2 linked regions of the Variovorax paradoxus genome follow. The protein of the gene in region 2 interacts with the protein of the main gene of each other region in a pairwise test. Links are inferred from orthologs where the notes say so. Each region holds a gene or a part of one and is shown on either strand. Other genes may lie near its edges.

Evidence for each region. The genes of interacting proteins can lie anywhere in the genome.
Region 1: the proteins of kdsB (region 2) and acuR interact in binary tests that used the Escherichia coli proteins (3 or more experiments, as listed by UniProt). The link is inferred for Variovorax paradoxus from one-to-one orthologs.

The regions. Positions count from the first base shown.
Region 1 is NZ_JAUSXL010000002.1:3,555,525-3,559,027, reverse strand. The notes cover bases 1-2,806. They hold acuR (acrylate utilization transcriptional regulator AcuR), read right to left. Parts: upstream 1,834-2,806; coding sequence 1,168-1,833; downstream 1-1,167. Other genes in these bases: QFZ47_RS20465 (Bug family tripartite tricarboxylate transporter substrate binding protein), read left to right, coding at 2,109-2,806; acuI (acrylyl-CoA reductase (NADPH)), read right to left, coding at 164-1,147; QFZ47_RS20480 (thiamine pyrophosphate-dependent enzyme), read right to left, coding at 1-126. Also shown: more of QFZ47_RS20465, read left to right, coding at 2,807-3,092; QFZ47_RS20460 (acyl-CoA dehydrogenase family protein), read left to right, coding at 3,121-3,503. UniProt on the Escherichia coli protein: Involved in response to both electrophiles and reactive chlorine species (RCS). Represses the transcription of the nemRA-gloA operon by binding to the NemR box.
Region 2 is NZ_JAUSXL010000002.1:4,580,492-4,584,886, reverse strand. The notes cover bases 644-3,643. They hold kdsB (3-deoxy-manno-octulosonate cytidylyltransferase), read left to right. Parts: upstream 644-1,756; coding sequence 1,757-2,530; downstream 2,531-3,643. Other genes in these bases: QFZ47_RS25200 (asparaginase), read right to left, coding at 3,352-3,643; QFZ47_RS25215 (Trm112 family protein), read left to right, coding at 1,578-1,760; lpxK (tetraacyldisaccharide 4'-kinase), read left to right, coding at 644-1,597. In the rest of the region: QFZ47_RS25230 (MotA/TolQ/ExbB proton channel family protein), read left to right, coding at 1-30; QFZ47_RS25225 (ExbD/TolR family protein), read left to right, coding at 131-556; more of lpxK, read left to right, coding at 557-643; more of QFZ47_RS25200, read right to left, coding at 3,644-4,341. UniProt on the Escherichia coli protein: Activates KDO (a required 8-carbon sugar) for incorporation into bacterial lipopolysaccharide in Gram-negative bacteria.

The DNA.
Region 1 (3,503 bases), 1.0 Mb from region 2 along the record:
GAAGTCCTCTCTCGCATGAAGCGCGTCGAGGAGCGCCAGGAAACTTTCACCGGGGACGCTGAATGCTCGGTCCGCCCCATGCGCGACCATGCTGTCAACGATCGCATCGGCAACTCGATATGTCATGTCTGTCCTTTTGCGAGTCCCATGGGGAAGCCCTGCTCTACGCGTTCACGTTGACAACGAGGCGGCCCCGGATCTCACCCCGCATGAGCTTCGCGGCAGCTTCGACCGACTGCGCCAGTGGGATCTCGCCCGCAATGTCGTCCAGGATCGGGCCATGCAGGTCCCGCGCCAGCCGCTCCCAGGCCGCGACGCGATCTGCCTTTGGACGCATCACACTATCGATACCCATCAGGCTCACACCGCGAAGAATGAAAGGTGCAACCGAGGCAGGCAGGTCAAGGCCTTGTGCCATGCCACAGGCAGCGACCACCCCGTTGTAGCGAAGTTGCGCGCAAACGTTGGCCAGCGTGTGGCTGCCGACAGAGTCCACGGCGGCGATCCAGCGCTCCTTCTGCAGCGGCTTGCCCGGTTCGCTCAACTCCCTGCGATCGATCACGTCGCTGGCGCCGAGCCGCCGAAGATAGTCGGCCTCATCGAGCCGCCCCGTGGACGCGGTGACCTTGTACCCGAGCTTGGCCAGCAGAGCGATTGCAACGCTTCCCACGCCGCCGTTGGCACCCGTCACGAGCACCGGCCCATCCGTCGCCTTGAGCCCGTGCCACTCCAAGGCCATCACGCACAGCATCGCGGTATACCCGGCGGTACCGATTGCCATGGCGTCCCTGGCGCTGAAACGCTTAGGAAGCGAAATCAACCAGTCGCCCTTCACGCGCGCTCGCTGTGCGAGCCCGCCCCAGTGCGTCTCGCCGACTCCCCAGCCGTTGAGCACCACGGGGTCGCCAGCCTTGAATTCGGGGTGGTCGCTCTGCTCCACCACCCCTGCGAAGTCGATGCCCGGAACCATCGGAAAGCTCCGGACAACCGGTCCCTTTCCTGTGATGGCCAGCCCGTCCTTGTAGTTCAGGGTGCTGTATTCGATGCGGACCGTGACGTCGCCAGCAGGCAGGCGGCTCTCATCGATCTCACCGAGCGAGGCTCGGTAGCCTTCGGCGTCCTTTTCCACAACGATGCCTTTGAACATGTTCTTTCTCCAACAAGAGATTAGTGATCCGCTGCATTGCGGGGGGCAGCCTGAGCGCATACACCCAGGCTGGACAGGAAAGCCTCGATGAAAGTCACCAGGGGCCGGTCCGACTGCACCAGCCTGGCTCTAAGCACGGCTCCCTCCCAGGCGATCCAGAAGAACTCGGCGAGCTGTTCGACATTCAGCGTTGCCGAGATGGTTCCTGCGACCTGAGCCTCCTTGAGGCAGCGCGCCACCCGCTCCTGCCAGCCGACAAGAATGGCATCGAGGCGTTCACGGAAATCCGCAGGGAGAGCACCCAGTTCCTGGCTCAGGTTGCCGACCAAGCATCCCCGTGTGAAGCGGTGCTTGCGCATGCCTCTGGATGCATCGGCGATGAAGTCGGCAAGTCGATCAAGTGGTTCGCGTTCCTGGTTCAACAGCCATCGATCGAGCTTGCGTTTGAAGTAGTCGTCATAGGCGTCCATCACGGCCGCTCCGAACGCGTCCTTGTTCGCGAAGTAGTGATAGAACGAGCCTTTGGGCACGGTCGCCCGCTTCAGCACGGCATCCAGGCCCGTCGAACTGAAGCCCTGCTCGGTGAGCAGCTCCATCCCGCATCGGATCAGTACATCGCGTGTTGCCGCATACGCCGGCGACGGCCTTCGGCCGCGCGTCACGGCCACCTTGGGTTTTTCATTCATTCGGCAATTCTAGACCGATCGTCTAGAAAGTAGCTACCGGTTTCTCCATGCGGGGCGCACACCTACAAGAATCGCACCAGATCAGCCCACACGCGCCCTCTCCCTGTGCAATTTGCGCTTCATCATGGAGGAATGAACATGGAAATCATCGATCTCGCCAGTTTCATGGCGGGCCCAACTCTTGCTCGACAACCCTAGTATGAGTCCTAGTTGACACAATGTGTCCTTGACCTCAATACTTCCGTCACCTCCTCACCTTTGCAGAAGGAAGCCCAATGAAGCTCAACTCCATCAGAAAATGGCTTGTCGCCACCGGCCTCGCCTGCCTGGCTATCGCACCCGCGCTGGCGGACGAACCGTATCCGTCGAAGCCGATCAAGCTTGTTGCGGGCTTCCCCCCCGGGGGGCCCACGGACATCATTGCCCGCGTCATCGCACAGGCCCTCGGTAAGGAACTCAATAGCACGGTCATCATTGACAACCGCGCCGGCGCCGGCGGCGTCATCGGCGCCGACGCCGTAGCCAAGTCGAAGCCGGACGGTTACACCCTGCTTGTTGCTGTCGAGTCCTCGCAAACGCGAGGGCAAGCCCTGAATCCGGGCCTGCCTTATGACCAAGTCAAGGACTTCACCTATATCAGGAATGTCGCCAAGCAGCGCAATCTGGTCGTTGTGAATCCCGACGTGCCGGTCAACAGCATCAAGGAACTCATCGCCTTTGCCAAGGCGAACCCCGGAAAACTGAACTTCGGAGGCACGTTCGGCGCTACGTCGCATATCGGCGGCACGCTCTTCGACGCGCGCAACGGCACGCAACTGACCTTTGTGAACTACAAGGGCGGCGCGCAACCCATCACCGACCTCATGGCGGGCGTGGTGCAGGTCGGCTTCTTCACCGAGGCGACAGTCGCCCAGCACATCCGCGCCGGAAAGATCAAGGCCCTTGCGGTCGCCGCGCCGGAGCGCTCGCCCGCATTCCCGGATCTTCCGACCATCCAGGAAGCCGGCAGCAAGCCAGTCGACCTTTCCCCTTGGTTCGGCATTGCAGCTCCTGCCGGCATGCCGAGCGCAATCGTCCAGAAGATTGCGGCCGCGCTCGACAAGGTGGTAACGAGTCCCGACTTCCTCACGCAGCTGGAATCACTCGGTGCCGTTCCGGTGAAGGAGTCGACACCCGATCTGTACACCAAGCAAGTGGCCAAGGAGATCGTGTTCTGGAACGACTGGGCGAAATCGTTGAAGACACCCCTGGCTCGCTGAGCAACCAACCAGAGAGCATCCGATTCCGATGAGCTTCTACGACCTCTACGACCAGAGGCTGTCCGCTGAAGAGCGTGCGCTCGTGGGAGCCGCAGGCGACTTCTGTCGCGGCGAATTCAATGCTCACCTGCTGGAATCCCACACGCAGGGTCGCGCCTACGATGTTTCATGGATCCACCGGTGGGCAAAGGAAGGCTTCCTGGGACTTCAGGTTCCAAGGGACTTTGGCGGCCACGATGCGTCTTTTCTTTGCAAAGTCCGCATCGCGCAGACGATGGCGGAACATGGATTTGCAGCTGCTTTTGCGATCAACAACTTGCAAGGCTCCGTGACACGCGTTGCGCGATCTGGCTCCGAGAAGCAACGCGCCGAGTTTCTCGATGGCATGCTGAGCGGACGGACGCTGTGTGC
Region 2 (4,395 bases):
GCGCGTCACCTGAACGCGTTGCGGAAATGATGGCCCCCACGCTTGCCACTGCGTGTGCTGCGCTGCCCCCCGAGGGGGCCGCCGCCTCCTTGGGGCGGCCCGGCGGAGGCTCGCCATGACCCGCGGCCGCATGCAGTTTCGCCATGGGGCGCGCGATGAGCCCGAGATCAACCTGATCCCGTTCATCGACGTGCTGCTGGTCATCCTGATCTTCCTGATGCTGTCGACCACCTACAGCAAGTTCACCGAAATGCAGCTTCGGCTGCCGACGGCCGACGTCGATTCGCAGCGCGACTATCCCAAGGAAGTGATCGTTGCGGTGTCCGCCGACGGCCGCTATTCGATCAACAAGAAGCCCGTGGCGGACCGCAACGTGGACACCGTGGCCGCCGCGCTCGGCTCGGCAGCCACCGGCGGCAAGGACAGCGTGGTCGTCATCAGCGCCGACGCCAGCAGCCCGCACCAGGCCGTGATCACGGTGATGGAAGCCGCGCGCCGCGTGGGCCTGGTGCAGATCACTTTCGCAGCCCAGTCGACGGCGCAAGCAGGGCACTGAGTGCCGTCGCAGGGCCGCAGCACCACCGGCACAACCGGCTCGATCACAGCGCCGGCCTCGCGGCTGCAGCGTGCCTGGCTGCACCGCGGCGTGCTGGCCTGCCTGCTGTGGCCCCTGTCTCTGGTCTACGCGGCGCTCTTCGGGCTGCGGCGCTGGCTCTACCGGAAAGGATGGCGCACGACCGAACGCGTCCGGGTGCCGGTGATCGTGGTCGGCAACGTGATTGCCGGCGGCGCCGGCAAGACCCCGGTTGTGATGGCGGTGGTCCGGCACCTGCAGGCCCGCGGCCTGCGCGCCGGCGTGGTGTCGCGCGGCTACGGCCGGCGCACCGGCGACTGCCGCGAAGTGCAGCACGAAAGCAACGCCCGGGATGTCGGCGATGAACCGCTCCTGATTCGCCGTGCCACCGGCGCGCCCGTGTTCGTGGCGCAACGCCGCATCGAAGCCGCGCGCGCCCTGCTCGCACGGCACCCGGACACGCAGATCATCGTGAGCGACGACGGGCTGCAGCACCTGGCGCTTGCGCGCGACATCGAGATCTGCGTGTTCGACGACCGCGGCGTGGGCAACGGCTGGCAGCTGCCCGCGGGCCCGCTGCGCGAGCGCTGGCCGCGCCCGTGCGACCTGGTGCTTCACAGCGGAGAGCACCCCGCCTTCGAGGGTGGCTACACCGCCACCCGCGCGCTGGCGCAGGACGCCGTGGCGAGCGACGGCAAACGCACGCCGCTCGATGCTCTCGCCGGCGAACCGGTGATCGCGCTGGCGGCCATTGCACGGCCCGAAGCGTTCTTCGACATGCTGCGAGCGCGCGGGCTGACGCTTTCCGAAACCATCGCCCTGCCGGACCACTGCGATTTCGACGGCTGGCAGCCTCCCGCCCACACCGGACAGCGCCTCGTCTGCACCGAAAAAGATGCCGTCAAGCTGTGGCCCAAGGCCCCCGACGCGCTTGCAGTGCCGCTGGACTTCGCACCCTCGCGAGAATTCTTCGCTGCGCTCGACGCAAAGCTATCATCGCTCGATGGATACCAAGCTGCTTGAACTGCTCGTCTGCCCCGTGACCAAGGGCCCGCTGACCTGGAACGCCGAGAAGCAGGAACTCTGCTCGCGCAGCGCACGCCTGGCCTACCCGGTGCGCGATGGAATCCCCGTGCTGCTCGAGAACGAAGCCCGCACGCTGTCCGACGAAGAGCTGGGGCTGTGAGCTTTACCGTCCTGGTGCCGGCTCGCCTGGCTTCGACGCGGCTGCCCAACAAACCGCTGGCTGACATCGCCGGCCTGCCCATGGTGGTGCGCGTGGCCCGGCGGGCAAGCCAATCTGCGGCCGTGCGCGTGGTGGTGGCCGGGGACGACGCGACCATCGTCGCTGCATGCAGAACGCATGGCGTGGAAGCCATCCTGACTCGCCAGGACCACCCCAGCGGCTCCGACCGCCTTGCGGAAGCCTGCGAGCAACTGGATCTGGACGGCGACGACATCATCGTCAACGTGCAGGGCGACGAACCGCTGATCGATCCCGCGCTCATCGACGCTGTGGCCTCCGCCCTGGCCACGCACCCGGAAGCCGCCATGAGCACGGCGGCCCACGAGATCGACTCGCTCGACGATTTCCTGAACCCGAACGTCGTGAAGGTGGTGCTCGACGCGCGGGACAACGCGCTGTACTTCAGCCGCGCGCCTGTTCCATGGTGGCGCGACGGGTCCGCCAACGGTGCACCACCATCCGTGCTGCCCGTCCCGGCGCCGCTGCGGCACATCGGCATCTACGGCTACCGCGCCAGTTTCGTTCGCAGCTTTCCCTTGTTGCCGCCGGCGCCCGTCGAGGCCACCGAGGCGCTCGAACAGCTGCGCGCACTCTGGCATGGGCATCGCATTGCGGTGCACGTGAGCCAGGCCGCTCCGGGGCCCGGCATCGATACCCCGGAAGACCTCGAGCGCGTGCGCGCGTTCTTCGCGGCCGGCCCGGCAAGCTGAAAAGTGCGCCGCACCGAGGGCGGCGGCGGAATTTCCTCACGCTCTCGCATGCTATCCTCGACGCAATTCCGCCTTGCTCTGCTCCTGGGCTGACGCTTGGCGCGACACAAAATCGAAGAACCGTCCGAGGACACCATGAGACTAATTTTGCTGGGCGCGCCCGGGGCGGGCAAAGGCACGCAAGCAGCCTTCATTTGCCAGAAGTACGGCATTCCTCAAATTTCGACCGGCGACATGCTGCGCGCCGCCGTCAAGGCCGGCACGCCGCTCGGGCAGCAGGCCAAGGCCGTCATGGAATCGGGCGGTCTCGTGAGCGACGACCTGATCATCAACCTCGTGAAGGAACGCATCGCGCAGCCCGATTGCGCCGATGGCTTCCTGTTCGACGGCTTCCCGCGAACCATTCCGCAGGCCGACGCCATGAAGGCGGCCGGCGTCAAGCTCGACTACGTGCTCGAAATCGACGTGCCGTTCAGCGACATCATCGAACGCATGAGCGGCCGGCGCTCGCATCCCGCGTCGGGCCGCATATACCACGTCAAGTTCAATCCGCCCAAGGTGGAAGGCAAGGACGACGTCACGGGCGAAGACCTGATCCAGCGCAAGGACGACGAGGAAGAAACCGTGCGCAAGCGGCTCGAGGTCTACAGCCAGCAGACCCGTCCACTGGTCGACTACTACTCGGCCTGGGCCAAGGCCGATCCGGCCTCGGCGCCGAAGTACCGCGCGCCATCAAGGGCGTCGGCAGTGTCGACGAAATCACGCAGCGTGCGCTCGCGGCCCTCAGCAGCTGAACTTCATCCGCTGCATGCGGCCGCCGCTCAGGTGGCCGCCGTTTCGAGCAGTTCCAGCATCAGCGCGATGCGTGCCTTGACGGGCGTCAGCGCACCGGCGTCCCGCAGCCGATCGTCGGGCCTTGGCAGGATGCGCCCGCTCGCGCAGCGGGTGGCGCGCAACACCGCCACGCCGGCGTCCTGCGCGCGCACGGCGGCAGCCTCGAGCGCGTGGTGCACCGTGCCATTGCCGGTCGCAGCCAGGACCAGCCCGCGGATCGGCTCGGCAACGCCCGATCCCCGTTCCTGCAACAGCAGGTCGACGAGGGCGCCGCTTGCGCCCGCATGGCTGGTGACGATCTCGACCCGGGGCCAGCGCATCGCCGCGCCCGCCTTCGCTTCAGGAATCTTCGGGACCATGCCCACCGGCTGCGGCCAATCACGCAGGCGCCGCACCGCGCCCTCTTCAACATAGCCGACCGGCCCGGCATCGCCCGATGAGAACGCATCCGGGCGATAGGTGTGCACCTTCTGCACATCCAGCGCACCGTGGATGGCGCCCGCACAGACCACCGTCACGCCGTGTGCCGCCGGCGTGGCCGCGACGGCGATGGCGTCGCGCACGTTCTGCGGGCCGTCGGGCGAGAGCGAGCTGGCCGGGCGCATGGCGCAGGTCAGCACCACCGGCTTGCCCGGTGCAAGCACTGCCTGGAGAAAGAATGCCGTCTCCTCGATCGTGTCGGTGCCGTGCGTGATCACCACGCCCGCCACGTCGGCCTCGGCCAGCCAGAAGGCGCATCGCCGGGCGAGCTGCAGCCAGACGTCGAATGCCATGTCCTTGCTGTCGAGTTGCGCCACCTGCTCCGCGACGAGCGCCAGGCCTTCGGGCGCGTCGATGCCGCCGAGCAGATCCGCCACTCCCACTTCTCCTGCGGTGTAGCCGATGTTGTCGGCGCCGCTGGCGGCCCGGCCCGCGATGGTGCCGCCGGTGCCCAGGACCACGACGCGCCGCAGGCTGGGCGAAAGGGAATTAACCATGGGTTGCCAACTTTTAAAAACTGGTTAAAAATACAGGTACTGGATATTCAGCCA